DNA from 3 places in the Shewanella vaxholmensis genome. Region 1 is predicted to be linked to each of the others. Evidence: predicted binding sites of a transcription regulator. Region 1 holds the regulator's gene; each other region holds the start of a gene.
The links. Region 1 encodes NrdR, which represses ribonucleotide reductase genes. Its sites were predicted from a motif close to AAACACNANATNTNGTGTTT; they were not measured.
Positions count from the first base shown of each region.

Region 2: nrdA (class 1a ribonucleoside-diphosphate reductase subunit alpha) is a predicted target of NrdR. The motif match lies at 3,375-3,394, and genes of this name have one in related genera.
Region 3: nrdD (anaerobic ribonucleoside-triphosphate reductase) is a predicted target of NrdR. The motif match lies at 3,551-3,570, and genes of this name have one in related genera.

Region 1 covers NZ_JAUOEV010000028.1:13,887-24,300, forward strand. Annotated here, with positions in the region: gene recN (DNA repair protein RecN) at 1-1,005, shown strand, start outside; gene Q4Q46_RS19160 (phosphatidylglycerophosphatase A family protein) at 1,128-1,622, opposite strand; gene thiL (thiamine-phosphate kinase) at 1,622-2,578, opposite strand; gene nusB (transcription antitermination factor NusB) at 2,657-3,061, opposite strand; gene ribH (6,7-dimethyl-8-ribityllumazine synthase) at 3,073-3,552, opposite strand; gene ribBA (bifunctional 3,4-dihydroxy-2-butanone-4-phosphate synthase/GTP cyclohydrolase II) at 3,683-4,786, opposite strand; gene Q4Q46_RS19185 (riboflavin synthase) at 4,853-5,509, opposite strand; gene ribD (bifunctional diaminohydroxyphosphoribosylaminopyrimidine deaminase/5-amino-6-(5-phosphoribosylamino)uracil reductase RibD) at 5,560-6,738, opposite strand; gene nrdR (transcriptional regulator NrdR) at 6,884-7,333, opposite strand; gene glyA (serine hydroxymethyltransferase) at 7,598-8,851, opposite strand; gene ettA (energy-dependent translational throttle protein EttA) at 9,041-10,414, shown strand, end outside.
Region 2 covers NZ_JAUOEV010000014.1:79,067-89,480, reverse strand. Annotated here, with positions in the region: gene nrdB (class Ia ribonucleoside-diphosphate reductase subunit beta) at 1-848, opposite strand, end outside; gene nrdA (class 1a ribonucleoside-diphosphate reductase subunit alpha) at 932-3,220, opposite strand; gene Q4Q46_RS13285 (HAD family hydrolase) at 3,746-4,417, opposite strand; gene ubiG (bifunctional 2-polyprenyl-6-hydroxyphenol methylase/3-demethylubiquinol 3-O-methyltransferase UbiG) at 4,419-5,129, opposite strand; gene gyrA (DNA gyrase subunit A) at 5,515-8,265, shown strand; gene serC (3-phosphoserine/phosphohydroxythreonine transaminase) at 8,417-9,508, shown strand; gene Q4Q46_RS13265 (LysR family transcriptional regulator) at 9,918-10,414, shown strand, end outside.
Region 3 covers NZ_JAUOEV010000005.1:137,344-147,757, forward strand. Annotated here, with positions in the region: gene rssA (patatin-like phospholipase RssA) at 1-723, shown strand, start outside; gene Q4Q46_RS06860 (NADP-dependent oxidoreductase) at 853-1,866, opposite strand; gene Q4Q46_RS06865 (MarR family winged helix-turn-helix transcriptional regulator) at 2,014-2,532, shown strand; gene Q4Q46_RS06870 (hypothetical protein) at 2,653-3,342, shown strand; gene nrdD (anaerobic ribonucleoside-triphosphate reductase) at 3,602-5,719, shown strand; gene nrdG (anaerobic ribonucleoside-triphosphate reductase-activating protein) at 5,823-6,284, shown strand; gene Q4Q46_RS06885 (YibL family ribosome-associated protein) at 6,399-6,755, shown strand; gene ribA (GTP cyclohydrolase II) at 7,029-7,643, shown strand; gene Q4Q46_RS06895 (hypothetical protein) at 7,701-8,678, shown strand; gene Q4Q46_RS06900 (FlxA-like family protein) at 8,741-9,202, opposite strand; gene Q4Q46_RS06905 (VF530 family protein) at 9,467-9,850, opposite strand; gene Q4Q46_RS06910 (carbon starvation CstA family protein) at 10,030-10,414, opposite strand, start outside.

The DNA of each region.
Region 1 (10,414 bases):
AATGGCACTGAGTTGATTGATACCTGTCAGGCGAGCTTAGATATACTCACTGAAGGCGAAGAGAACAATATAGAGTCGCTGCTTAATCGAGTCGTTTCCCTCGCCGAAGATCTGCAAAGCTACGATCCTGCATTAAGCAATATCAACACTATGCTCAATGATGCCTTAATCCAAGTGCAAGAAAGCGCAGGCGAATTACAGCACTATTTGAGTAAGCTTGAACTCGATCCAACCCACTTTGCCTATTTAGAAGAACGGCTATCAAAAGCCATGCAACTGGCGCGTAAGCACCATGTCAGCCCAAATAAACTGGCCGAACATCATTTGGCATTAAAGGCAGAGCTGAGCACCTTAGACAGTGACGAAAGCAAGCTCGAAGAAATTCAACTACAGGTCGATGCCAGCAGAGCCGCTTACCTTAGCAACGCACAAAAACTCAGCCAAAGCCGCGCTAGATATGCCAAAGAACTCGACAAACTCGTGACTCAGTCAATCCACGAACTGAATATGCCTAAGGGTAAATTTACTATCGAAGTCAATTTCCACCCAGAGCAAATGTCAGCCAACGGCAGTGACAATATCGAATTTATGGTAACCACTAACCCTGGCCAACCCTTACAACCGATTTCGAAAGTCGCGTCTGGCGGTGAGCTTTCACGGATAGGCTTAGGGATCCAAGTCATTACCGCGAAGAAAGTTGCCACGCCAACATTGATTTTCGATGAGGTTGATGTCGGGATTTCCGGCCCCACCGCCGCAGTGGTTGGCCGCATGTTACGCAGCTTAGGGGAATCGACCCAAGTACTGTGCGTGACTCACTTGCCGCAAGTTGCGGGCAATGGTCATCAACACATGTTCGTCGATAAGTTTAATAAGGCGGGCAGTACAGAAACTACAATGAAGTCGCTCGATCGTGAGCAGCGTATTCAAGAACTTGCAAGACTGTTAGGTGGCGATACTATCACCAGCAATACCCTAGCAAACGCAAGGGAACTGCTGCAATAATAAAATCAAGCAGAAAAGGAATAAGGGATATTCAGCTAATCCCTTCAATCAAGCTTCAATCAGAAAAATGCGAAATCAAAAGCTAAGGGTTAGTTGTTGGCCATGTTAACTATCATGCCATGTTAGCTAACACACCAGACTAGCCCTTGCAGACAGATAAAGGCAAATACGCCCGCTAAGACATCGTCAATCATAATGCCAAAACCACCTTCGACTTTGGCATCGAGCCAACGGATTGGCCAAGGTTTGATGATGTCGAAAAAGCGAAATAAACCAAAGCCCACTAATAGCCAAATCCAGCCCGCAGGTGCCGCTATCATAGTGATCAACAGTCCAGCCACTTCATCCCACACAATCGCGCCATGGTCGTGTACGCCCATGTCATGTGCCGCTTTACCACAGATATAAAATCCTGCAAATACACTGACTAAAGTTAAGCCGATATACCAAGCAAGTGGTAATGGCGCCATCAGTAAATAGAGGGGAATAGCAGCTATGGTACCGAAAGTACCGGGCGCTTTAGCGGCGAGTCCGCTACCGAAACCGAGTGCCAAAAAGTGGACAGGATTTTTTAATGACAGGCGCGTTAACGCCTGATCCTTTGACAACCATTTCATTAGAAGTGCTCGAAACCATGATATGGAGGCGTAAACGGCTCACCATTGAGTTGTAACTTGAGCTTACTGCCCGCACAAATTTGCCCAACACGAACAAACTTTGCTCCTGCATGGCTTAATGCCGTCTCAAGCGCGCCTTTTTGCGCCTCAGGAACGGTGAACAACAATTCGTAATCTTCGCCGCCTGTCAGTGCATAACCTAAGGCATGCTCCTCGCTGACGGTATCTTGCATCGCGCGCGAAAGCGGGATGCAATTAACATCTACAACCGCGCCAACTGCCGAAGCCTTAAGTACATGACCGATATCCGAGATAAACCCGTCGGAAAGGTCGATAGCACTGGAGGCAAGCGAACGCAATGCTTGGCCCGCTAAGACTCTTGGTGTTGGACGATAATGGCGATTGATCAGGAATTCTTTATGCTCAGCTCTGGCCTGTTGCGCGCCGCGAATGATATCCAGACCTAAGGCCGAATCTCCGAGCGTGCCCGTGACATAAATCCAATCACCGGCTTTAGCACCATGACGCGTGAGTGCCTTACCCTGTGGGACTTGGCCGTGCACTGTGATGTTAATCGCCCGTGGGCCACGAGTCGTATCGCCGCCAATTAAGGCGATGCCATAGTAATCGGCTGCTTCAAATAAACCTTCGCTAAAACCACTGAGCCAAGTTTCATCGACTTCGGGTAGCGTCAAGGCAAGCGTCATCCACGCGGGTTCTGCGCCCATGGCAGCCAGATCAGATAAATTTACTGCTAAGGCTTTGTAACCTAAGGCTGCAGGAGGCATATCGGGGAAGAAATGGACATTTTCGACTAAGGTGTCACAGGAGATAGCAATCGACTTGTTTTCTGCGGGTTGCACTAAAGCGCAATCGTCACCGATGCCAAGCTTCACATCACGGCGAGTGGGGCCGCGGTTGCTAAAATAACATTCAATTAATTGGAATTCTTTCACTGTACAGTTTGGCACGACTTACATCGGCCACCTTTGTTAGCAATGAAAAACGGTATCCTAAGATACCGTTTGTCTTTATTACTTGCGTGCAACCAGTTTGTCGAGCAGTCCGTTCACAAACTTATGACTCTCGTCCGCACCGAAAGCTTTTGCCAACTCAATCGCTTCGTTAATCGCGACCTTGTATGGCACATCTTTACGGAAAGTCAGCTCATAGGTCGCTAAACGAACTATGGCTTTCTCTACTGGAGACACTTCATCAATCGGGCGTTCCAGATGCGGGATGATCAGCTCATCCAATTGGGTTTTCTTCGTTGCAACGCCTGAAAATAGCTCACGAAAATAAGCTACATCAACACCGTCGAGGCTTTGTTCAGTTAAAAACTCATGCTCGACATCGGCAATATTATTCCCGCTTAGTTGCCATGAATAGATGGCTTGAACGGCTAAACGGCGGGCCTTGCGGCGCTCAGAAGGCTTCATTATTTTTCCTACTATAACAACTGTTGTTCAAGTTCTTGCAGAACATTGACCATTTCAAGCAGACTTAAAGCAGCTTCGCCGCCTTTGTTACCCGCTTTGGTACCTGAACGTTCAATAGCTTGTTCAATGGTATCTGTGGTCAAAACACCGAAAGCAACAGGCAGATCAAATTCTAAAGCAACTTGAGCTAGACCTTTATTACATTCGCCTGCAACAAAATCAAAATGAGGAGTACCACCACGGATCACCGCACCTAATGCGATAATACCGTCGAATTTACCACTGGCAGCTACGCGACGCGCAGCTAGCGGCAACTCAACCGCACCTGGTACACGGACAACAGTGATATTGTCGTCGCTGACTTGGCCAAAACGTTTCAGCGTGTCAAGTGCACCTTCAAGCAAGCTCTCAACTAAAAAGCTGTTGAAACGCGAAATTACAATCGCAACTTTGGCATTTTTCGCTTCGATATTACCTTGAACTACGTTCATTATCTTACCTAATTTAGCTAAAGCACCCAGCTCGGGGCGAAAAGTGGCGACATGATATCACAGCCAATTGCCCAGAGCCCTATGCAAATTATCAGAAATTGTTAATTTTACTTCAGTGTAACTTTGGGTTTTAGTCCGCCACATACTCAGTCACTTCAAGGCCAAAGCCCGAAAGTGAATGGTAACGTTTAGGCGAGCTGAGCAGGCGCATCTTAGTCACGCCAAGGCTAGCGAGGATTTGCGAACCCACCCCCACACGGCGCGACGTCCCCTGCCATTTTGCAGAAGCAGGCGCTTGGCCTTGATCTTCGGCTTCAAAGGCTTTCACCTTAGAGAGGATTTCACAGGGATGTTCTTGATTCCCTAGTAAAACCAATACGCCACCTTCTGCAGAAATACGCTCCATCGCCTTTTCGAGTGGCCAGCTGCGTTGCTGATCGCGCTCTGAATGGAGTAAATCGTTGAAGGTGTTTTGCAGATGCACGCGCACCAAACAATCGCTCTTCACCTCACCTTTGACTAAGGCAAAATGCAGTTGATTGTCGATAGTGTCTCTGAAAGTCACCATATCGAACTCGCCGAAACGGGTCGGTAGTTTGCATTTAGCTTCACGCACAACCGTGGTTTCTTTGGTGTTGCGATACTCGATCAATGCCGCGATAGTGCCGATTTTGATACCGTGCAACTCGGAGAAAATCTCTAAATCTGGGCGGCGTGCCATAGTGCCGTCTTCGTTCAAAATCTCAACGATAACGCCCGATGGCTCAAGTCCCGCAAGACGGGCTAAATCACAACCAGCTTCAGTGTGGCCTGCGCGGGTTAATACGCCGCCGTCCTGTGCCATTAACGGGAAGATATGCCCAGGTTGCACTAAATCAGACGCTTTAGCCTCTTTAGCCACGGCCGCTTTTACCGTTACCGCGCGGTCGTGGGCCGAAATACCGGTAGTCACGCCTTCGGCTGCTTCAATAGAAACCGTAAAGTTAGTCGAGAACTGGGCGTTGTTATTCGTCACCATTAAGGGCAGATTTAACTGCTGACAACGGGCTTTGGTCATGGTCTGGCAAATGAGTCCACGGCCATATTTCGCCATAAAGTTAATCGCTTCTGGCGTTACCATTTCGGCCGCCATGATCAAATCACCTTCGTTTTCTCTGTCTTCGTCATCCATCAAAATAACCATTTTGCCTTGACGAATATCTTCGATGATCTCTTCTATACTGTGCAGCGCCATTGTAGGACCTTATGATTTTGCTGTTGTTATGAAATTCTATACCTTAGCAGTACGATTACCAGTGCACTAACGCACAAAGCCGGCACGGGCTAACATTTCCATGGTGACACCACCGCTCTTGCTGTCTTTGCCATCATAATTCATCAAGCGTTCAAGATAACGGGCGATTAAATCCACTTCGATATTCACCTTATCGCCCGCTTGCAGGTCGATTAACGTGGTTTCACCTGCGGTATGCGGCACTATGGTCAGGCGGAATCGACTACCGTCCACTTCGTTAACCGTCAAACTCACGCCATCAATGGTGATGGAACCTTTATGGGCAATGTAACGCCCAAGCTCTGCGGGTGCGGCTAACCAAAACTCGATAGCTTGACCACGCACTAGGCGTTGCTCAACCATAGCTATACCGTCAACATGGCCGCTGACCATGTGTCCGCCTAAGCGTGTGGTTGGGGTGACGGCTTTTTCAAGATTCACCTTAGTGCCCACTTTGTAGTGAGCAAAACCGGTGAGACTCACGGTTTCGGCAGAGACATCAGCCACATAACCGTCGGCTAATTGCTGCACAACCGTTAAGCACACACCGTTGGTGGCAATACTGTCGCCTAAACGCACATCGTTTAAATCCAGTTTGCCGCTCGCCACGGTAAGACGAATATCATCGCCTTTACGCTCCAGTTTGCGCAGGGTGCCAACGGCTTCAATAATCCCAGTAAACATGGTTAACTCACTTAATTAAATAAAGAAGTAATAAGGCATAAGACTCAAGGTTAAACGGTTATCTTGCTCCAATTCGATTTAGATAAAGAGGTATCAAGCATAACGCTCAAAGTTAAACGGGTATCTAGCCCTAATTTGCGCTCATCTACCAAAATTAGTGCAGGAATGTGTGCCATGGTTTGATAATCGGGCAATTGCAGCAGATTACGCCCATACCCACCGAGGATTTTCATCGCTTGGTACAGCACTAACTCATCGGCAAGCCCCTGCGCTAAAAATGCGCCCGCTAAGGTTGCACCCGCTTCCACCAGCACGTGATTACAGCTTTGGCCTAAATAGCTTAATAGTTCAGGCAATGAGACGCGACCTGCAATTGCTGGTAATACTAGGCAACTCACATGGGAGGGCAATTGTGCTTGAAACTCTGCGGAATAAGCCACGGTCGAGACCAAGAGTATGGGCGATACGATAGCCAAGCAGGCGGCCGATAACGGCAAACGGGCGCGACTGTCGAGTATCACTCTTAATGGCTGCAGTAATTGCGCCTCGGTTACACTGTCTTTTAAGCTGCCAAGTTCCTGATAACGCACATTGAGTGAGGGGTCGTCCGCCAATATGGTTTCAATTCCCGTGACCAGTGCACAAGAACGTAAACGTAATCGCTGCACGTCGCGGCGAGATTCTGGACCAGTTATCCATTTAGACACACCGTTAGACAGCGCGGTTTTACCATCGAGACTGGCAGCCAATTTGACAGTGACTCTGGGTAAACCTGATTCCATACGCTTCATAAAGCCTAAATTCAAGGCATAGGCTTCATCGCGATGTAATCCCACATCCACTTCAATACCGGCATCGCGCAGCATTTGAATGCCACGACCACCTACTTGCGGATTTGGATCTTCAACCGCCACCACCACACGCTTAACGCCAATATTGATCAGTGCCAAGGCACAGGGTGGCGTGCGGCCATAATGGCTACAGGGCTCTAAGGTGACATAGGCCGTTGCGCCGCGGGCGTGTTCGCCAGCCATACGTAACGCATGCACTTCGGCGTGGGGCTCACCCGCTTTTTGATGATAACCTTCGCCAATGATTTGGTTATCTTTAACGATAACGCAGCCCACACTGGGATTGGGTCTAGTGGTGTAAAATCCTTTGCGCGCCAATTGAATCGCGCGGCTCATCATTTGGGTATCGAGTACGGACCAACTTATGTTCAAGCTCATGTTCAACCCTGTTGTTAAAGGTTTCGGCTTTCACCAGTCTTGCAAATCTGTTTTTAAAACCTGTCTTGCAGAAGCTATTAATCAAAAGCCTCTTTTAAAGCTAGCGCAACCAAACACCGATAGACTAGCCACAAAAATCGAATAACTACTTTTGCAGCTTGGCGATGGCTTCGCCAAATTCAGACACGTCTTCAAAGGCGCGGTACACAGAAGCGAAACGTATGTAGGCGACTTTATCTAGGCTCATCAATTGCTCCATCATTAAGTTACCCACCATTTCTGATGGCACTTCTCGCTCGCCAGTGGCGCGTAGGGTCGATTTGATTTTACTGAGTGCTTGCTCGATTTCATCCATAGACACAGGGCGTTTTTCAACGGCGCGCAACATGCCACCTTGGAGTTTTTCTTCATCGAAGGGTTGGCGTGAACCATCGCGCTTGATCACCCTAGGCATGACTAATTCGGCGCCTTCGAAGGTGGTAAATCTTTCATGGCATTCGGTGCATTCTCGGCGACGGCGCACTTGATGGCCTTCCGCCACTAATCGAGAATCGATGACTTTAGTATCTGTAGCGCTGCAAAATGGACAATGCATTGAGCCTCCTGCCAGTGAATGACGTAAAGCCGTTGGCTTTACTATGTTATCTAAGGTTAGCCTGTTTGGTTTAAGTCTAAGATTTTAGCAATAAAAATGGCCGCTTAATGCGGCCATGGGATTTTATCCTATTTATGGGCTGAGGTTAACTACCGGATGTTAAGTACCTAATGTAAGTAACTGATGTAAGTACCTCATGTAAGTACCTAGTCAGCAAGCGATCACTCTCAGCCAGTCATCTACTTAAGCACATACGTACTTAAATTAGCCGTAAACAGGGAAACGTGCGCACAGTGCCAATACTTGGCCTTTAACACGCTCAATCACGGCAGGATTGTTAGCATCATCAAGGATGTCACAAATCCAGCCAGTCAGCTCTTTCGATTCCGCTTCTTTAAAACCGCGGCGCGTAATCGCTGGCGTACCGATACGCACACCTGAGGTCACAAAAGGTGAACGTGGATCGTTTGGCACTGAGTTTTTGTTCACGGTAATGTTAGCGCTACCTAAGGCGGCATCGGCTTCTTTACCCGTTAAGTCACGACCAATCAGGTCAACTAGCATTAAGTGGTTGCTGGTTCCGCCAGAGACGATTTTGTAACCGCGCTCAAGGAACACTTCAACCATTGCTTTAGCGTTGTTAACCACTTGCTGTTGGTACACTTTAAATTCTGGCTCTAGGGCTTCTTTGAACGCCACCGCTTTACCTGCGATAACGTGCATTAATGGGCCACCTTGACCGCCAGGGAATACTGCAGAGTTCAACTTTTTGTACAAGTCTTCATCATCAGCAGCAGACAGGATCACGCCACCACGGGGACCGGCTAAGGTTTTGTGGGTCGTAGATGTCACAACATGTGCGTGTGGTACTGGGTTTGGATAAACGCCCGCAGCAATAAGACCGGCAACGTGTGCCATATCGACAAATAAATAAGCACCGATTTTGTCTGCGATTTCACGCATTTTTGCCCAATCAACGATACCTGAGTAGGCAGAGAAACCGCCGATCATCATCTTAGGCTTGTGTTCTAAGGCAATACGTTCCATCTCGTCGTAGTCAATTTTGCCAGACTCGTCGATACCGTAAGGAATGATGTTGTACAGTTTGCCAGAGAAGTTAACCGGTGAACCGTGGGTCAAGTGACCACCATGAGCTAAGTTCATACCCAGTACGGTATCGCCAGGTTTTAACAATGCCATGTAAACAGCGCTGTTTGCCTGTGAACCTGAATGAGGTTGTACGTTAGCGTAAGTTGCGCCAAACAATTCTTTAGCACGTTCAATCGCTAAGGTTTCAACTACGTCCACATACTCACAACCACCGTAGTAACGCTTACCTGGATAGCCTTCAGCGTACTTATTGGTTAACTGTGAACCTTGCGCTTCCATCACGCGTGGACTGGTGTAGTTTTCAGAAGCAATCAGCTCAATATGCTCTTCTTGACGCAGAGTTTCGTTCTGAATTGCGTTAAACAGTTCCGGATCATAATCTGCGATATTCATATCTTTTTTCAGCATTGCTTACTCCAGCTGCCAATTCTTATAGGTAGGGTTGCGCGGTATTCTACTCGGAACGCGACCACAATCCCAGTATTTGAAACATGAAATTCCTAGCGTTTTAGCTTGAACTTGGCTCAATGTCGAGTTGAGTTCGGCGTGCAATCGAGTAGAATTAGCCGCATCATTAGTCACTTAAGATAGAGAAAAATGGCTCAGTTTGTTTACAGCATGCTGCGGGTGGGAAAAATTGTTCCGCCTAAGAAGCAGATCCTTAAAGATATTTCTTTAAGCTTTTTCCCCGGCGCCAAAATTGGTGTACTCGGCCTTAACGGTTCAGGTAAGTCGACACTACTGCGTATTATGGCGGGTATCGACACCGAAATTGAAGGTGAAGCGCGCCCAATGCCGGGATTGAAAATCGGTTACCTACCGCAGGAACCTAAACTCGATCCAACTCAAACCGTGCGTGAAGCGATTGAAGAAGCCGTCTCTGAGGCAAAAAATGCCCTAACTCGCCTCGATGCCGTTTATGCAGCCTACGCCGAGCCGGATGCAGATTTCGACGCCCTTGCCAAAGAGCAAGGTGAACTCGAAGCCATTATCCAAGCCCAGGATGCGCATAACTTAGATCATATCCTTGAGCGCGCAGCTAACGCCCTGCGTCTGCCGGATTGGGATGAAAAAATCGAAGTGTTATCCGGTGGTGAACGTCGCCGCGTAGCGATTTGTCGTTTGCTGCTTGAAAAGCCAGAAATGCTGTTACTGGACGAACCAACCAACCACTTGGATGCTGAATCTGTGGCGTGGCTTGAGCACTTTTTGCAGGAATATGCCGGTACTGTGGTCGCGATTACCCATGACAGATACTTCCTCGACAATGCCGCTGGCTGGATTTTAGAACTCGACCGCGGTGAAGGTATTCCGTGGGAAGGTAACTATTCTTCATGGCTTGAGCAGAAAGACGCCCGTCTGAAACAAGAATCTGCCACCGAAAGTGCTCGCCAAAAAACCATTGCCAAGGAATTGGAATGGGTACGCCAAGGTGCGAAAGGCCGTCAGTCTAAGGGCAAAGCCCGTATGGCACGCTTTGAAGAACTGAACACTAACGATTACCAAAAACGTAACGAAACCAACGAGCTGTTTATTCCGCCCGGACCACGTTTAGGTGACAAGGTTATTGAAGTAAATAACCTGACCAAGTCTTACGGTGACCGCGTACTCATCGACAACCTGTCGTTCTCTGTGCCTAAGGGCGCGATCGTCGGTATTATCGGTGCCAACGGCGCGGGTAAATCAACCCTGTTCCGCATGTTATCCGGCGCTGAAACGCCAGACAGCGGCACGATTGAACTGGGTGATACAGTGCAATTGGCATCAGTTGAGCAGTTCCGCGATTCGATGAATGATAAGAACACCATTTGGGAAGAAATCTCCGGTGGTCAAGACATCATGCGTATCAACAACATGGAAATCCCGAGCCGCGCCTATGTGGGCCGCTTTAACTTCCGTGGTGGCGATCAGCAAAAAGTCATCGGTACTTTATCTGGTGGTGAACGTAACCGAGTGCATTTAGCCAAACTG
Region 2 (10,414 bases), on a different contig from region 1:
TGCTCTGCGGCCTTGAAGAATAAATCGAAGGCTTCCTGTTGGCATTCTGCAGCAATTTCACCCATTTCTGGATCGTCTTTACCGCCTTGCATGATGCTTAAAATATGCTGAGTGCTGTTTAAGTGCAGTGCTTCATCACGGGCAATCAGGCGAATGATTTTCGCGTTACCTTCCATTAGCTTACGTTCAGCAAAGGCAAATGAGCAGGCAAAGCTAACATAGAAACGAATCGCTTCTAGGGCGTTGACTGACATCATGCACAGGTACAAGGCTTTTTTCAGGGTACGAGTGTTGACTATGACTTCTTTGCCATCGATAACATGGGTACCCGCGCCGAGTAGATGGAACACTTGAGTCAGTTGGATCAAGTGATCGTAGTAAGCGGCGATATCGGTCGCACGGCTTAATATTTCTTTGTTCACGACGATATCGTCGAAGATCACTGAAGGATCGTTAACGATATTGCGAATAATATGGGTGTATGAGCGCGAGTGAATCGTCTCAGAGAAAGACCAAGTCTCAATCCAAGTCTCTAGTTCAGGTAGCGACACCAGTGGTAAAAAGGCCACATTGGGTGAGCGACCTTGAATCGAGTCGAGTAAGGTTTGGTATTTCAGGTTAGAAATAAAGATGTGTTTTTCATGATCGGGCAATGCACCGTAGTCAATTTTATCGCGACTGACGTCTACTTCTTCCGGGCGCCAAAAGAAAGATAACTGCTTTTCTATCAGTTTTTCGAACACTTCATATTTTTGTTGATCGTAACGAGCCACGTTGACCGATTGACCTAAAAACATAGGTTCACGGGTGGCATCGTTGGGTGTTTGACAGAAGGTAGAGTAGGCCATGGTGCTATTTTCCAATGGATAGGGATCCACTCAATCGGGATCCCTATACTTTTTATTTGTAAGAGCCGCGTTAACGTTAAAGACTAGATTTTACACGCGCCGCCGGCGCAACCGTCATCTTCTTTCTCTAAATTGGTGATGTCATCGTGTGAATCCGATGCACCATCGCGAGTGTTATGGTAGTAAAGCGTTTTCACACCTAACTTGTAAGCATTGAGCAAATCTTTCAGCAGGGTTTGCATCGGTACTTTACGGCCTTCAAAACGTGAAGGATCGTAGTTAGTGTTGGCTGAAATCGCTTGGTCAACGAACTTCTGCATGATGCCCACTAGCTGTAAGTAACCATCATTACTTGGCATTTTCCATAGTAATTCATAGCTATCTTTCAGCGTATCGAAATCAGGTACCACTTGTTTTAGCTGACCGTCTTTGCTCGATTTCACGCTGATAAGGCCACGCGGTGGTTCGATACCATTGGTCGCATTGGAGATTTGCGACGAGGTTTCTGATGGCATTAATGCCGACAGCGTCGAGTTACGCAGGCCATATTGCTTGATATCGCTACGCAGTGATTCCCAGTCTAAGTGCAATGGTTCGGCACAAATTTTATCTAGGTCACGTTTATAAGTATCGATTGGCAAAATACCTTGAGCGTACGTGGTCTCGTGGAATAACGGACACGCACCTTGCTCTTTGGCTAAGTTCATCGAGGCTTTCAGTAAATAAAACTGAATGGCTTCAAAGGTTCTGTGGGTCAGATCGTTCGCGCTGCCATCGGAATACTTCATGCCATTTTTCGCTAAGTAGTTAGCGAAGTTAATTACGCCTATACCTAAGGTACGGCGATTCATCGAGGCAAGTTGTGCTGCCTTGATAGGATAATCTTGATAATCCAGCAGATTATCCAGTGCGCGTACCGCGAGGTCGGCTAATGGCTCAATATCAGATAATTCTTTGATTGAACCTAAGTTGAGTGCTGACAGCGTACAAAGCGCGATTTCACCATTAGGATCATCGATGTTGTTCAATGGTTTTGTCGGCAGGGCGATTTCAAGACACAGGTTAGATTGTCTGATCGGCGCGACTTTAGAATCGAACGGGCTATGGGTGTTGCAGTGATCCACGTTCTGAATGTAGATACGGCCGGTTGAGGCGCGCTCTTGCATCATCAGTGAAAACAGCTCAACTGCCTTTATAGTTTTCTTACGAATACTGCTGTCTTGCTCGTATTGCACATATAAACGTTCGAATTCGTTTTGATCTTCAAAGAACGCATCGTACAAACCAGGTACATCTGATGGGCTAAACAGGCTGATGTTTTCGCCCTTGATCAGACGTTGATACATGACTTTGTTCAACTGCACACCGTAGTCTAAGTGACGGATACGGTTATCTTCAACGCCGCGGTTATTTTTCAATACCAGCAGAGATTCGACTTCTAAGTGCCAAATCGGGTAGAACAGGGTCGCAGCACCGCCACGCACGCCGCCTTGAGAACAAGACTTAACTGCGGTTTGGAAATACTTATAGAAAGGTAAACAACCTGTGTGGAAGGCTTCACCACCACGGATTGGGCTACCTAAGGCGCGAATACGACCGGCGTTAATACCGATACCCGCACGTTGACTGACGTATTTCACTATCGACGAAGCTGTCGCGTTGATTGAATCTAAGCTGTCACCACATTCGATCAGTACACAAGAGCTGAACTGACGTGTTGGCGTGCGCACCCCAGCCATGATTGGCGTTGGCAGCGAAATCTTAAAGGTCGATACCGCGTCATAGAAATCTTTAACGTATTTCAGGCGCGTTTCTTTTGGATAACGGGCAAACAAACAGGCCGCGACCAAAATGTAGAGGAACTGCGCGCTCTCGTAGATTTCGTGTGTCACACGGTTTTGAACTAAATATTTGCCTTCAAGCTGCTTTACCGCTGCGTAAGAGAAGTCCATATCGCGCCAATGGTCGATATAGGTATCCATCACGTCGAGTTCTTCGCGGCTGTAATCCTGCAGAATGTGCATGTCATACTTGCCAAGCTCAACTAACTTAGTCACGTGAGTATACAGTGCTGGCGGCTCGAATTGACCGAAGGCCTTCTTACGCAAATGAAACACCGCTAAACGGGCGGCGAGGAACTGATAGTCCGGTGATTCTGGAGAAATTAAATCCGCCGCTGCTTTGATAATGGTTTCATGGATGGCTTCGGTTGGGATGCCATCGAAAAACTGTAGGTGCGAGCGAAGTTCAACTTCAGAAACAGAAACGTTTTTTAATCCCTTGGCTGCCCAAGTAATTACGCGGTGTATTTTTTCGAGATCGATATTCTCACGATCGCCACAGCGTTTTGTGACTGTCATAGTGCTATTCATTTGGAGATAGGCCTTGGTTCTTATATCTATTTAGGTGAGCAAGTTCACCGTACGTATCCTTGTAAAACAATCAATAACCGTCCCTTAAATACAGCTGACTGGTGGAAAATAAGTCAATTAAGCGGCGAACTTCTAGTGTGTCTGATTGCTACCTATACACAAGATATGGTGTTTTAAATTATCTGGGATACAAGATAGTGAGGTTTGCCCCTATTTGCAAGTCTGAATTCAGGGGACATCTTGTGGATAAGTTGAGGATAAGCCTTAGCGTTAGTAACGACTAACCTTGAAGCTCAATTTCAGGTTAGCATGTCGCACTCATGGGGGATTTTTAGGCGATCTTTTCTTTAGATCGCGATCGCGCACAAGTGCCGATCTTTTATCCGCCGACCTTTCGCAGCCTGATTTTATTCGCAGGTAAAAAATCAAGCAAACACACATATGTGCGTCTGCATAGTCACTTTAGTAAAAGGTGTATCTTCGAGTGCAAAAGTGAAGTTTGTTAACCATTTTATGGGCGAGTTTTCAGGCGAATGCGTCGGCTAATGCCTGATGTAACTCAGTAGGGCTGGCAAAGTGCGCGTAGGCAGGCCACTGCGATGGCTTGTCGTTGACCCCCAGATAACCCCATAGGGCAACGCCACCTAACATGCCCGCTGCCTTGGCTGCGAGCAAATCTCGCTCAGCATCCCCAAGATACAAAATGTGCTCTGGAGCGCAGTTCAGTTGCTGAGCCCCTAATAACATAGGTGCTGTGTGGGGTTTTGGGTGTTTGGTCGAATCACCACTGATAATCACTGGCATACGCAAGTGTAAATTCAGTTTTCGCAATAAGGGACGGGTAAAGCGCGCTGGCTTATTGGTGATCACCCCAAACGGCAGCTGCATTAACTCGAGCCAGTCGAGTAATGCTGCAATACCTGCGAATAGCGCACAGTGATCGCCATTAATGCGCTGATAGTGGGCGAGCAGCCCTTGTTGAACTTGAGTGCGAAGATCATTCGCTGCATTGGGTATCGCCGCATCGACTAAGGCAAAACTGCCGTGGGATGCGGCGTAGCGCATGGCCGCTAACGGCTGCGCGGCGATGCCGACGTCTTGAAGACTTAAATTAAGGGCCTGCACCAGATCCGGCGCGGTATCGGCTAAGGTGCCGTCGAGATCGAACAGTACGCCTTTGATCTGTGCCAGACTCATATTAATCAACCTTACGCGTCGCTATCATGTAATTGACATCAACTTTAGGCGTGTATTTAAAAATGCCCGTCAGCGGGTTGTAGCTGATGCCTAATGCATCGGTACAGATCAGATCGGTATTGTCCACAAGTTCAATCAATTCCGAAGGCTTAATGAATTTTTTATGCTCATGGGTACCAACTGGCAGCATCTTCAGTAAATATTCTGCGCCCAGAATCGTGTGCACATAGGATTTAATGTTGCGGTTGATGGTGGAGAAAAACACAAAGCCACCGGGTTTAACCATGTCACAGCAAGCCTTGATCACAGATTGTGGATCGGGCACATGCTCCAGCATTTCCATACAGGTCACCACATCGTAATAGGCTTGATGATCTTGGCTGTGGGTCTCGGCGGTATTTTTTACATAATTAATGCTTACGCCGGTTTCGAGGGCATGTAGGCGGGCGACTTCTAAGGGCTCATCACCCATGTCAAGACCATCAACCTCGGCACCGATACGGGCCATGCTTTCAGATAAAATCCCGCCACCGCAACCAACGTCGAGCACTTTCTTACCGAAAATGCCGCCAGCAGTTTGATCGATATAATTTAAGCGCAGCGGGTTTAATAGATGCAGCGGCTTAAATTCACCGTTGAGATCCCACCACGTTTCGGCCATACGTTCAAACTTTGCGATTTCCTGTGGGTCCACATTGGTATTCTGATGCATGCTATTACCTGAAGTAGCTGTATTGTGCGGCTATTATAACGACTATGTTTGATAAACAAAGTGTTCGACTGAGCTAAGCCCTTGTGGTTGAGTGAATTTTCAGCAGTTTTCTGCTTTTATGTTAATTGTTGTGCTCCGTATCGACCTTTTACTTTATCCCTTTGACGATTTTTTCTCATCCTAAGCCACGAATTTCAACGCTTGTTTATCGCTCAAACGACCAAATTGACAGTGTTTTCATCTATTAAGCCACCAGACTCTCAATTCGATAATGATAGGTCTGGCGACATTAAATAACTGTGTTAGAATGCCAAATCACGTTTTTGGGCTAGGCAATGATACGGATTATACGTTGTCGGCTATTTTTCAGGGGAACGAGCAGTTTATGACTGATCTGGCATCATCTATTTCGCCAATTAATATCGAAGACGAACTAAAGAATTCGTACCTTGATTACGCCATGAGCGTTATCGTGGGACGTGCATTACCAGACGTGCGCGACGGCTTAAAGCCGGTTCATCGCCGCGTTCTGTTTGCCATGAGTGAATTGAAGAACGATTGGAACAAGCCTTACAAAAAATCTGCCCGTGTGGTCGGTGACGTCATCGGTAAATATCATCCCCATGGTGATTCTGCTGTTTATGACACTATCGTCCGTATGGCCCAGCCATTCTCACTGCGTTACACCTTAGTAGACGGCCAAGGTAACTTCGGTTCGGTCGACGGTGACTCAGCGGCGGCAATGCGTTATACCGAAATCCGTATGGATAAGTTAGCGCATCAATTACTCGCCGATCTTGAAAAAGAGACAGTGGATTTCGTCCCTAACTACGACGGCACTGAACAAATTCCCGCCGTACTACCCACACGCGTACCTAACCTGTTAATTAACGGTTCATCGGGTATTGCGGTCGGTATGGCAACCAACATCCCACCACACAACCTAACGGAAGTCGTGAAAGGCTGTTTGGCACTGATTGAAGAACCTTCACTGTCAATTGAACAGTTGATGGAATACATTCCTGGTCCGGATTTCCCAACTGCGGCAATTATCAATGGCCGTAAAGGCATTATTGATGCCTATAAAACCGGCCGTGGCCGCGCGATCATGCGTGCACTGGCGGATGTGGAAACCGAAGATAATGGCCGTGAACGCATTATCGTCACTGAAATCCCGTATCAAGTGAACAAAGCCCGTTTAATCGAGAAGATTGCCGAGCTGGTTAAAGATAAAAAACTTGAAGGGATCAGCGGTCTACGCGACGAGTCTGATAAAGACGGTATGCGTATCGTTATCGAAATCAAGCGCGGTGAAGTGGGCGAGGTGGTATTAAACAACCTGTATGCTCAAACGCAAATGCAGTGTTCTTTCGGGATTAACATGGTGGCCCTGACCAATGGTCAGCCTAAACTGTTTAACCTTAAAGAAATGCTCGAATGCTTTATTCTGCATCGCCGTGAAGTGGTAACGCGCCGTACCGTATTCGAACTGCGTAAAGCCCGTGAACGCGCCCATATTTTGGAAGCCTTAGCGGTTGCTCTGGCTAACATCGACCCGATTATTGCACTGATCAAAGCCTCACCCACGCCTGCGGATGCCAAAGTGAAATTGGTGGAGCAAGGTTGGGAATTAGGCCACGTTCAAGGCATGCTGGAAAAAGCGGGGGACGACGCCGCACGCCCTGAGTGGTTAGAGCCACAATATGGCATCCGCGACGGTCAATACTTCCTGACTGAGCAACAAGCTCAGGCGATTCTGGAACTGCGTTTACACCGTTTAACTGGTCTTGAACACGATAAGATCATCGCCGAATACGAAGAACTGCTCGAATTTATTGCGGGGCTACTGTTTATTCTGCGTAGCCCTGAGCGTTTGATGGAAGTCATCAAGGAAGAGTTAGAACTCATTCTTGAAGAATACGGTGATGCACGCCGTACCGTGATCAATGCTAACGAAGTCGATATGAGTCTTGAAGATCTTATCAACGAAGAAGACGTTGTGGTGACACTGTCGCATTTAGGTTATGCCAAGTATCAACCGTTAACCGATTACCAAGCTCAGCGCCGTGGTGGTAAAGGAAAAGCGGCAACTAAGGTAAAAGACGAAGATTTCGTTGAAAAACTGTTAGTTGCCAATACCCATGACACCATTTTGTGCTTCTCTGACTTTGGTAAAATGTACTGGCTTAAAGTGTATCAATTGCCATTAGCGAGCCGTACGGCACGTGGTCGTCCAATTGTTAACTTGCTACCTTTGGCTGAAGGTGAACGCATTACGGCGATTCTGCCAGTACGTGAATACGCCGCTGATAAATACATCATCATGGCGACTTCACACGGTACTGTGAAGAAAACCGCACTGACTGCTTATAGCAACCCACGTGCAAACGGTATTATCGCCGTTAACCTCAAAGACGGTGACCAACTGATCGGTGTCGATATCACGAACGGTGATGACGAAATCATGTTGTTCTCGAACGAAGGTAAAGTGGTTCGCTTTGGTGAGAAAGTCCGTGATTCTGAAACAGGCGAAGTGAAACTCGATCCTGAAACCGGCGAAGAAGTCTTGTCCTTACGTCCTATGGGCCGTACTGCAACGGGCGTTCGTGGTATCCGTTTAGAAGAAGGTCAAAAAGTTGTGTCGCTTATCGTACCTAAAGGTGATGGCGCGATTCTGACTGTGACTGAAAACGGTTACGGTAAACGGACGCAACTGTCGGAATACCCAGCGAAGAGCCGTGCGACTAAAGGTGTGGTTTCAATCAAAGTGAGCGAGCGTAACGGCGCTGTTGTTGGCGCAGTACAAGTGGGTCTGAATGACGAACTGATGCTCATCAGTGATAAAGGCACCTTAGTGCGTACACCAGCGGGCGGCGTGTCTATCATTGGCCGTAACACCCAAGGTGTGACCATTATCCGCACCGCGGGCGACGAGAAAGTGGTTGGCCTGCAACGTATCGACGAAATCCAAACTGATGAAGATGAAGTCGAGCTGGATGAAAACGGTTTACCGATTGTTCCTGTCATTGTCGAAGGCGAATTAGCCGACGAGGCGCTTGATGAAGAGCTGGATGACGAAGAAGAGTTGGACGAAGATGAAGACGAGCTTGCTGATGATGAGCAAGACGAAGAGTAATTAAGTGTCATATTAGCGAGCGTCCAATTGGACGCTCGTTTTTTTAATGGCGTTGTTAGTTGGTTGCATTGTTCGTTTTAAACATTGTTCGTTTGAAAATAGTGTCGTTTTATCAATACCTACATCATGGTTGGGATTAAGGAGAGTGTCAGTGAGCGCGATTTATAATTTCTGTGCTGGACCTGCAATGTTACCCGCAGCGGTAATGAAAAAAGCACAACAGGAATTACTTGATTGGAATGGCCAAGGCGTTTCCGTGATGGAAATCAGCCACCGAAGTAAAGAGTTCATCGCGCTGACCGAGCAAGCCGAGTCCGATTTACGTGAGCTGATGCAGATCCCTGCAAATTACCATGTGCTATTTATGCACGGCGGTGGTCGTGGGCAGTTCTCTGCTGTCGTGAATAATTTTCTCGGTGATCAGGGAAAAGCCCTGTATTTAGTCAGTGGCCAATGGTCATCTGCCGCGTTAGCAGAAGCGCAGAAACTGGCGGGTGAAGCACAGATTGATAGCTTGAATATTGTTGAAAAACACAATGGACTCAATGCGGTTGTCTTGCCTGATTTACATAAAATCGATGCCGATTATCGCTATGTTCACTACTGCCCTAATGAGACAGTGGATGGTATCGAAATTTTTGATGAATTAGACTCACCTTGGCCAATTGTTGCCGATTTATCGTCAACCATTATGTCACGTGAAATCGACGTCAGCCGCTACGGTTTGATTTACGCTGGCGCACAAAAGAACATAGGTCCATCGGGTCTGTCGATAGTGATAGTGCGCGATGACATGTTAAAACTGCCGAGTTTACCGCAGTCGTCCATTATGGACTACCGCCTAGCCGTCGAGCATGATTCAATGTTCAACACGCCACCAACCTTTGCTTGGTATCTCGCCGCTGAAGTCTTTGCTTGGCTGAAATCGACTGGCGGTATTTCGAGTATTGCGAAAATTAATCAACAAAAAGCGCAGATGTTGTATCAATGCATTGATGGTAATGCTTTCTACCGTAATGGTGTTGTTGCAGCGAATCGCTCACAAATGAACGTGACTTTCCAATTAGTCAACGAAGCGCTCGATAGTGAGTTCCTAAAGCAAGCCCAAATAGCTGGACTCGTTGCCCTCAAGGGCCATCGTATCGTAGGTGGCATGCGTGCTAGCCTTTACAATGCGATGCCACTCGATGGCATAGTTGCCTTGGTCAAGTTTATGAACGAGTTTGCGGCTAAACATAGCTAGGCTTAGCTATATAGTCACTCACTAGCTTGCGGCGCTTAGCGCCTAGGTTTTGCTGCCTGCACATAAACGTTATGTTTATTGAATGTTTATCATCTGCTAGCCATTCCAAGTTAGCTATCCAAAGTTAGACATCCCAAAGCGAATGCTCAAATGCATTCGCTTTTTTGTTGGCTGTAATTTATCGATTATTGGCGTTAAGCAAGATGACCTTGGGAAGAACCTTATATTAAAGATAACTTGGATTAGAGATGGCTGGGATTAGAGAGGGCGGTGTGCAAGCCTGTGAGCTGGCGCGCATTACTGGGGAATATTCTCAGCAATATGTTTGGTTGGTTGCATGCTATTGTTTATCATGCTTAAAAGTACGCGTTTGAGTGTGCATAGAAGATAAACCAATAGGATGTCACCGATGGATTTGGCCAAGCTTTCGCGCATTAGTATGAAGCATTTGATCACTTTGCATGTGATGCTCGATACCTTGAGCGTAACCGCCAGCGCCGAACGTTTATATTTAAGTCCCTCATCCGTCAGTAAAACCTTAAGCCAGCTCAGGGACAGCTTGAACGATGAACTGTTCTATCGTAACGGCAACTCACTGGTAGCAACCCCATTGGCAAGACGATTAGGGCCTAGCGTGCAGCAAATGATCAATGATATGAATCAGATCATGAGTCAGGATGCGTTTAACCCTGCACATTTTGAGGGGCGTTTTTCGCTTGCGATGCGCGAAAGTACCTTTGAGCTGCTGGCCGCCAAGCTCAGCGCCCATATTCTGAGCTTGGCTCCTAATATCCGCCTCGATATTTACAGCAAAGACAATATTGGTTTTGATGGATTGCTTAAAGGTACATTAGACTTTGTGCTGTTACCCCATGATCTGAGTCAACCTAATCCTCTTCAAGACGA
Region 3 (10,414 bases), on a different contig from region 1:
TTGATGGATATACGATGGCGTAAAGGCGGGCTTATTGGCGGCGATAAGGTATTTGATGTGCTGCAAGCTCGGATAGGCGATGTGAATATTGAGAACCTCAATCGTCCCTTTGCCGCGGTGGCGACCGATTTGTATTCGGGGCAGGAAATATGGTTTACGGAAGGGGATTTACGTCAAGCTGTGCGCGCGTCTTGTTCCATGCCGGGGATTTTAGCGCCCGTAAAACAGGGAGACCGCTGGCTCGTTGATGGTGCTGTGGTGAATCCAGTGCCAGTTTCTGTTAGTCGTGCCATGGGCGTTGATCTGGTGATTGCCGTGGATTTATATGGTTATCATTCTGGCCGTATTCAAGTATTGCCGGTGAACATGACGAGTCAAAAGATAACGGAACCTGAAATGGATCCATCTGCAAGACAAGAAACTGGATTTATGGATTTGTTTGCCCGTGGCCGAGATTATGTCAGCAATCTGACCGATAAGTTTTCACTTGGCACTAAATCGAATCCTGGCATGATTGCTGTAATGTCGCAATCAATGGGCATTTTAGAGCAAAGACATAAACGGGCGCGCTTGATGGGCGATCCGCCAGATATTTGTATTGTGCCTGAGGTCGGCAATATCGGCACTATGGAGTTTCACCGTGCCGATGAGGCGATTGCCGCTGGCGAGGCTGCCGTTGAAAAGGTGGCCCACTTGATTGAAGCTGCGATGTGGAAGGGCTAATCCGTTAAAAGATAAACAGTTGACTATCAAATAGAAAAAGTCGGTATAACTCGCGTTATACCGACTTTTTGCTATCTAAAACTGAGTCTTGTTATCTAAACAGAGCGTTTATGTCACTTTGATGGCGAGTTACGCTAATTTCACCAACATTTTACCGCGATTCTTACCTTCAAACAGACCGATAAAGGCATCCGGTGCTTGTTCAAGCCCTTGATAAATGGTTTGTTCAGCTTTTACTTTACCTTCAGCTAACCATTGAGCCATTTTAGCGGCAAACTCAGGATAATGTGCCCAATGTTCGGATACGATAAAACCTTCTAGTTTAAGTTTACGCATCACTATTAGGGCCAAGTTGTCTGGACCAGGTGTTGGCGCTGTGTCGTTATACTGCGAAATCATACCGCAAACGGCGATACGACCATGATCTTTCATATTGCTCAGCGCTGCGGCTAAGTGTTCGCCACCAACGTTTTCAAAGTACACATCAATCCCTTCTGGCGCGGCCTTTGTGAGCGCTTGGGTGAGATTGCCACAGGTTTTGTAATTGATGATGGCATCAACACCATAGCTTTGCAGCAATGCCGCTTTTTCATCTGAACCCACAGAGGCGATTACGCGAGCCCCCATCAGTTTACCAATCTGGCAAGCAACACTGCCGACGGCGCCTGATGCGGCAGAAACAAACAGGGTTTCACCTGCTTTTAAATCTGCGATGCGAGTCAGTCCCGTCCACGCTGTCATGCCCGGCATACCCAGCACGCCGAGGAAATGTGAACTGTCTAATTCGGTTTGCGGCAGAGCGGTCAGTCCAGTCGTGTCGGTGACAGCGTGCTCGCGCCAACCTAACATACTGCTGACTTTAGTGCCTACTGGGAAATCACTGTTTTTAGACGCGATAACTTCACCAATCGCGCCGCCTTCTAAGACTTGATTCAAGGCGAAGGGCGGAACATAACTCTTACGATCTACCATGCGGCCGCGCATATAAGGGTCGACCGACATCCACAGGTTTTTTATCAACACTTGGCCATCGGCGAGCGGTGATAAGGGTTTATTTACTAAAGCAAAGTTCTCTGCCGTAGGCATGCCTTCAGGGCGACTGGCTAAATGGATTTCACGGGTTTGGGTAATAGTGCTACTCATAGAAAATTGACCTTTTGTTTGTGCGCAAACTAACTGCGTCAACTGTACGTGGCTTCATGGCACAATGCAAATATTTTGCGCGCAAACTAGATGCAATTGGGCGGATCGGATAAGATAGCGCTATGTTTGAATGACAGGCGCTTAAACGTGCAAAATTGTTTATCTCACCCAGAGCTCGGATCTACAGAGCAGAGTCAAAACCCAGAGCTACAAAACCCAGAGTCACAAAGCCTAGCGCCAAGGGATGCACTGTGTTTATCTGATAATGTGTGCTTCGCGTTATATTCTGCGAGCAATGCCTTAGTGCGCGCTTATCGGCCTTTACTCGAGGCATACGAGTTAACTTTTCCTCAATATCTGGTGATGCAAACCCTGTGGCGTCAAAATGGCTGTAGCCAAACCCAGTTATCAATGGCGACTAAGCTCGATATGGGGACGCTAACGCCTATCGTTAAGCGGTTAGAGGTAAAAGGCTTGATCACGCGTTTGGCCTGCGTTGAAGATGAGCGGAAAAAATTGATCACTCTGACGGCTCAGGGAGAGGCGATTAAGCATGAAGCCCTAGCTTTGAAGCAAACCTTACTAAATAAAGTGCAGATGGATGCCGAGGCACTCGATTTACTGAGGCGGCAATGTCTTGCCCTTATTGAAGATTTACAGTCCTAGAGATAAACCTACGGGTGCTGTTCGCTACCCGAGAATTCAGGCTCTGCACAGATTAATACTTGATTGGCTTAGTTTTTGCTTTAAAACCGTCATTGAGTCTTAGACGCCGAATTTTTGACGATGAATTCTATTTTAAATGCCTTCAATCTTAATCGCAGCAGTACCAGTATCGCCGATGCCTATGGTGCCAATAGCCAAAAGACGAGTACGGCTAAAACCGATGCGACCACTGAGACCAAGAAAACTCAGACGGATGCCGCTAAACCCGACACTGGTAGAGCCGATGAGATAGCGCTGTCGCCACGGGCGCAACGTGCACAGAAAATTCAGTCGATGGCGAAGGATTTTTTTGCTGATGGCAAATTTGGTGTCGCCGATATTCCCGCATTAGTGTCACGTTTACAAAAAGACGGCATTTTATCGGACGTGCAACTCGACCGTTTATCGAAAAACGGTATTACAGTTCCGAGCACAACCACGCCGAGCAAGCAGTCGCTGCAAGATTTCTTAGATGATGAACTCAAATCATTAGCCAAAAAATCACCGAACAACCCCCTGATAAATACCTTGGTCGATGCAAAAAACGTTTTGACCAATATGGATGATGCTCAGTCGCCAGTGCTCGCTCAAAAAGCCACCAAAGTCCTTGGTCAATTAACGGATTATTTAAATTCCGAGCCACCACTAACGGATACCCAAAAGCAGCAATGGCAGGGGCTTAAATCTATGATGCAACTCGCTTCGTCTATGGGCTCGCATCAGTCGGCATCGGGCCAACTCAGTAGTTATCTCGCACTCGCTAAGCGTTAATCTTGAGTTATGGTGCTTGATCATCACTGATTTCAGGCATCAACTAGCTGGGTTTAATCAGCAGGTCAAGGCGCAATTTTCAGATAATTGGACCTAGCTGCAGTTCTGGTTTGTTCTTTTATTTCTTCCTAAAAACTATGATCTGGATCATGGACGCTTCATCGTCGTTGTAGCCTAATGCTCTACATATTGTGTTTTATTCTTTTAAAATCACTAGATGTAGTGTTAATTTTTAGGCGAGATGGAGAGGAACTGAACAATGCCAGTCGTAATTAAGCGTGATGGTTGCCGCACACCTTTTGATGAAACAAGGATAAGGGATGCAGTGAATGCCGCTGCAAACTCAGTTGGAATAGAGGATGGCGACTATGCAGCGACAGTGGCAGCGTGTATCAGTCAAAGTGTCGCGACCTTAACCGAAGTTGATATCCATCATTTGCAGGATGCGGTTGAAAACTTGTTGATGGAAGGGCCGTATAAATCATTAGCGCGAGTGTATATCGAATACCGTCACGACAGAGATGTGTGCCGTGAAGCGACCAGTAAACTCAATCTCGAAATCCGTGGTTTAGTCGAGCAAAGCAATGCGGCCTTACTCAATGAAAATGCCAATAAAGATTCGAAAGTTATTCCCACTCAGCGGGATTTGCTCGCGGGCATAGTTGCTAAACATTATGCCAAGAGTCATATCTTGCCTAAGGATGTGGTCGCTGCCCATGAGGCGGGCGAGATCCATTACCACGACCTAGATTACTCGCCGTTTTTCCCGATGTTTAACTGCATGTTGATTGATTTAGCTGGCATGTTGACCCATGGCTTTAAAATGGGTAATGCCGAAATTGAAACCCCAAAGTCTATTTCAACGGCGACAGCAGTGACCGCACAGATCATTGCCCAAGTGGCGAGCCATATCTATGGCGGCACAACTATTAATCGTATCGATGAGGTGTTAGCCCCATTTGTCGCTAAGAGCTACGACAAACATTACCAAATTGCCCTGAATTGGAAGATTACCGACGCTAAAGCCTTCGCCACGGCGCAAACTGAAAAAGAATGTCATGATGCATTTCAATCTTTGGAATATGAGGTCAATACTTTACACACTGCCAACGGTCAAACACCGTTCGTGACCTTTGGCTTTGGATTAGGCACCTCGTGGGAATCGCGCTTAATTCAGCAATCTATGCTCAAAGTACGGATGGCGGGATTAGGTAAAAACCGTAAGACGGCAGTTTTCCCTAAGTTAGTGTTTGCGATTCGTGATGGCATTAATCATAAAGCGGGCGATTGCAATTACGATGTCAAACAGATGGCGCTCAAATGCGCGACTATGCGCATGTATCCCGACATTCTCAACTACGAGCAAGTCGAGAAAGTCACAGGTTCATTTAAAACCCCAATGGGTTGCCGCAGCTTTTTAGGCACCTATGAGGAAAATGGCGAACTCGTGCATGAAGGGCGCAATAATCTTGGGGTAGTGAGCTTAAACTTGCCGCGGATTGCCTTGGAAGCGAAGGGCGATGAGGCGGAGTTTTATCGTCTTTTAGATGACAGATTAGTCTTAGCCCGTAAAGCGCTGGATACGCGTATCGAGCGACTCAATGGCGTTAAAGCCCGCGTGGCACCTATCCTCTATATGGAAGGTGCCTGTGGTGTGCGTTTGCGCGCCGATGAAGATGTCTCTCAAATTTTTAAAAATGGTCGCGCATCGATTTCACTCGGTTACATTGGTCTGCATGAAACCATGAATGCACTCTATGGCACCCAAACCCATGTATTTGACGATGCACAATTAAGGGACAAAGCCGTCGCTATTGTGGCTTATCTTAAAGCCGCCACGGATGCGTGGAAGGCTGAAACAGGTTATGGCTTTAGTCTGTATAGCACCCCAAGCGAGAGTCTTTGCAGCCGTTTTTGTAAACTGGATGCGAAGCAATTTGGCCTAGTCACAGGGGTGACGGACAAGGGCTATTACACTAATAGTTTCCACCTCGATGTGGAAAAAAGCGTAAATCCCTACGATAAAATTGATTTTGAACAGCCATATCCCGCAATTGCGAACGGCGGCTTTATTTGTTACGGCGAATACCCCAACATGCAGCATAATCTCGAAGCGCTTGAAAACGTTTGGGATTATAGCTATAGCCGCGTGCCTTACTATGGCACGAACACGCCAATCGACGAATGCTATGACTGTGGCTTTACTGGCGAATTTAGCTGTACTAGCAAAGGATTCACTTGCCCTAAGTGTGGCAACCATGAGCCAAGTCGAGTGTCAGTCACGCGCCGTGTGTGCGGTTACTTAGGCAGCCCTGATGCGCGGCCCTTTAATTATGGTAAGCAAGAAGAAGTAAAACGTAGGATCAAACACTTGTAACATTATTACCTTATTCTGCCTGTTAGACTTATTCCGTGGCATCAATGGTGTCATGGGGTAAGTACCAATGTTAAAAGATGAAATGCACTGTGAGTGACCATCAATGAATTACCATCAGTATTTCCCTATCGATGTGGTCAATGGCCCAGGTACCCGTGCGACCTTGTTTGTCTCTGGCTGTGAGCACCAGTGCCGCGGTTGTTACAACCAAAGCACGTGGGATCCCCGTTCTGGGCATGTATTTGATAGGACGATGGAAGATAGGATTATTGCCGATCTTAATGATAAGCGGATTGTGCGCCGTGGTTTATCGCTTTCGGGCGGAGATCCTTTATTGCCTGTCAATCTCAGTGCCATTTTGACGCTCGTCAAACGAGTCAAGGCTGAGTGTAAGGGGAAGGATATTTGGCTGTGGACAGGTTATGTGCTCGATGAGTTGAGTGATGAACAGCGCGCCGTGTTGGCCTATATTGATGTGCTGGTGGACGGAAAATTTGAACAAAGTCTTGCCGATCCGAGTCTCGTGTTTCGCGGTAGCAGCAATCAGATCATTCGTTTGTTATAAAAGCGGTAACGAGGATCTGTAACTTGCTGCTATAATCTCAGGCCTTGACACAGACGCTAGCATAATCAGGCTAAGATTTTACTGTGGCTAACTTAGGTAATTTAAGGTAACAGAATGAATTTAAAGCAAGAACTGCAGCAGCTTAACGATAAATTAGATAAATTTCGTCGTAAACTTGCTGCGGCTGAACAAAGAGGCGATGACGTCATTATTGCCCAGTTCAAACGCGAAATCGCTGCGGTCACTAAGCAAATCGGCAGTGTGAAAGGCCAACAAACCCGCTTATTGAATAAGCAAGGGTCAGATATCAAAGGTTTGCCTTTCCATCGTGCTTTGACAAAAGCGGAACAAGCAGACATGGGCAAACTGAAAAAGTCTGTGAAAGGGCTTGTGGTAATCCACCCTATGACGGCTATCGGCCGTGAAATGGGGCTAACGGAAGTTACTGGATACGCTCCCGCAAAATTTTAATGTGGGATTGGATGTCACTGGCACGGGATCGAGTGTCGATCGCGTGTTTGTGCTCCTTGTATTTAATGCACTGCTTCGTTTTAATCCATTCCTTCGTGCTGCCCATCGAAAAGACATTCATGTTTGGTTTAGTTGATTAAAACACTAAAGTATTTCTGGATTGTTCGAAAACACTTTAGAATAGTGCGCTTAGTTGGCTAAGTGCCTAATCCTCGTTTTGTTTCTAGGGATCTTATTCGTCTCATGGAATGAGAGTTGTCGTTAAGGTTAAGTATGTCGATAAAATATGTCGCGACGTCAAAGTTACCCACTCCTTGGGGCGTGTTTGCCATGCATGGTTTTGAAGATACCGAATCAGGTAAAGAGCATGTTGCGCTCACATTCGGTACGCTCAGTGCGGATGAACCTGTGTTGGGCCGTATTCATTCCGAGTGTTTAACCGGCGATGCTTTATTTAGCTTGCGTTGTGACTGTGGTTTTCAGTTACAAGCTGCCATGCAAAATATTGCGGAAACGGGCAGTGGCTTTATCCTCTATTTACGCCAAGAAGGCCGTGGCATTGGTTTGTTGAATAAAATACGCGCCTACGAGTTGCAAGATAAAGGTGCCAACACAGTTGAGGCCAACGAGCAGTTAGGTTTTGAGGCCGATATGCGTAAATATGACATGATCAAACCTATGCTAGAACAGATAGGCGTGAAGCATGTGCGCTTGATGACCAATAATCCTCGCAAAGTAAAAGCGATGAAGGAATTTGGCATCGAAGTGGTTGAACGCGTACCGCTGCAAGTTGGTAAGAATCGTTACAACGAAGCCTACTTAAAGACCAAATCCACTGAGCTTGGACACATGATGTCTGAATATCATTTTATGGATGAAAATAAGTAGCTTTGTATTTATGATGGGTCGACCGATTGAGTCAGAAATGAGTAAGGTTTAAGTCAATTGAGCCATTTTTTCAGTCGGTTGCCATTATGTTTGTCGTTAATTTGCTTAGTGTTACTGAGCATTGTTTCTGACGTTTTCGCCAATAGTACATCCCCCGCAAATACGTTCGCATCTGCGACATTTACGTCTGCGTCTCAAGCAAATGATGTTGGCGTGCCTGTCGTTCCTGTTTCTATCAGTTATGCGCCGAGCAGTAATGCCAATGGCAGCAATCCGATAGAGTCGAGCAGTAATCCCAACTCTGTTTACGCCTTTGGAAGTTATCTCGGTACTGGAGTGTATCGCGCCGCCAACCAAAATGCGACCGTCGTTAGTATTCCGCTAAGTTTTGATTTGAAGAAAGACAGCGGTAGCCAGACTTGGTTACGTTTACCTATCTCCTTTGGATTTTTTGATTATTTAGCCAAAGATATCACCGAAGGTGAGTTACCGTCATCGATAGGGACTATGACCATTACCCCAGGTTTTGAGCATCATTGGCAAGCGAGCGAAAACACTCGAATGGAAGGGTATTTAGATATCGGCTTTGGTACAAACTTCGATAAAAACGATAACGTTGCCATTATCGCATCTGGGATCAGCAGTTTGTATGATTTTACCCTAGCTGGGCAAGATGCGGTGTGGGTGTCGAGATTACGTTTCGCTGGGTACAGTGAGCATTATGGTAAGTTTGCCGATCAATTTGCGGTGTTACAAACAGGCGTGGATTTAGGATTAGCGCCGCGCTGGCAATGGCGGGATCTGCAGGTGCAACCAAGGGTCTTTGCTGTGGGTTATTGGTATTTCAATGAACTCAGATTTATCAGCGAGATAGAGCAAGACACCATAGTTTCTGGCAGCTATGAGGCCGGTTTTTCCCTCGCATTTTCTAAGCCCCTTGGGGGCGAATTGCTGGGTGTTGATCGTATTGGATTCAGCTACCGGCGTGGCGATGGCTTGAATATTTGGCGTTTGATGTTCAGTTTTCCTATCTAAGCAAAGCGGGTGAATAATTGTCGGTTGATTTTGTACAGGCTTGGTAACTAAACTATCTTTAGTTAATCTGACTTTTTAGCATCTTGCATCTTTTTATCCAACAAGGTGGCGATTTGACCACTAAGTAACATTATTTGTTCTTGCAGCATCTTACGTTGCTGATCTGCAGCTTCTGAGTCATCTCCCTTAAGCTTGGCTAGCATCTCTTGTAATTCTTTGATTTGCTCTTTTATCTTTTTGATTTGTTCGTCAATTAACGTTAGGGGTTCCTCTTCTGTTGTTGTGATTTCAGTTTCATTTTTTTTAGCCAAGGCTTTCTCTCTTAAAGGGGCTCCGAAGTCGTTGGATAAAGCCGCGCGGCCCGCATTAGAAATGGAGACTGTCTCTTGGGTATCTTGTGAGTCAGTGGACTCACTATTCGCCGTGGGGGTTTTTATTGCGGCTGGTGTCGCTGCGATATATGCGCTTGATACGGCGGTGAAACCTGAGCCAGTTGCGTTACTGTTTATTCCATTAATGTTCATTTAACACTCCATTCATGCAAATTTGGATCATGCTCCACTTCTATCGGCCATCAATTTGAAAACTGAAGTCACTTTTTGTCGCTCAGCCAAAAAGAGTGCTTGCTCATGGCTCACAGCCGCTTAGTAAACGCTATTAGCCACAATTAAATTAAAGGTGTGGGTCAGTGCAAATAGGTTAGTAAAAACGATGAGTTATTGATTTATTATAACAATACAGCCCTGATTCTAGGGCTGTTTACGCTTTATGGCAGCAGCGGTCTAGGATTAATTGTTACCCCAAATATGGCTGTTTACTTTGCCATCTGAGCTGGATTTCTCGCTTTTAGCTGGCTTGTCTGTCGTAGTTTGAGTCGCTTTTTTAGTTGTGATTTTTGCCGCAGGCTTCTTAGCGGTTTGACTCGCTTCGGCTTTAGGTGGCGGTAAGGGTAATTTGTTGGCTTTTAAATAAAGATATTCGACTTTATCCCGTGCCCACTCTGTTTTTCTTAAAAAACGTAAACTGGATTTGATGCTGGGATCGTGGGTAAAACAGCGGATATTAATTCTCTCACCTAATTCTTCCCAGCCGTATTTCTCGACTAAGTAAGTGATGATCGTTTCCAGTTTAATGCCGTGGAGCGGGTTATTCGATTGATTCATATTATGCATGTTGCAGTGTGCTATGGCGGGAGTATAGCAGTTTTGTATGCCTGATACAGTGTGCAATGGTATCGAGTCAAGCTTGAATACCTTGCTCGCTCACACCAGAGTCTGCAGTTATTGGTGGAGCAGTATGATCAAAACAGGCGCAATAAAGCGCCTGTTTTAGCTTGGTCATTCGGACTGTTTTATGAGTCTTTGACTGTTTCTTTAAGCTCAGTTTCTACCGGTAAATCAATCTCACCTTTACCTTTGGTTTTAACAATCAACAGCGCTGTAATCACTAAGGTGGTGACCACGCCTGCTATGGTTGATACCGTCATCGGTAAGCCTGCACCTAAGGTTGACGAGTTCAGCAGGAAGGTGATGACCACTGTGGTCATAAACATCGCTGGAATAGTCGCAATCCAATGCAGTTTGTTATGGCGTAACAGGTAAGCCGAAGTCGTCCACAGCATTAATACCGCGGTGGTTTGGTTTGCCACACCGAAGTAGCGCCAAATGACACCAAAATCCACTTGAGTCAACATACCGCCGATAACAAACAGTGGGAGAGCTAACACTAAGCGTTTT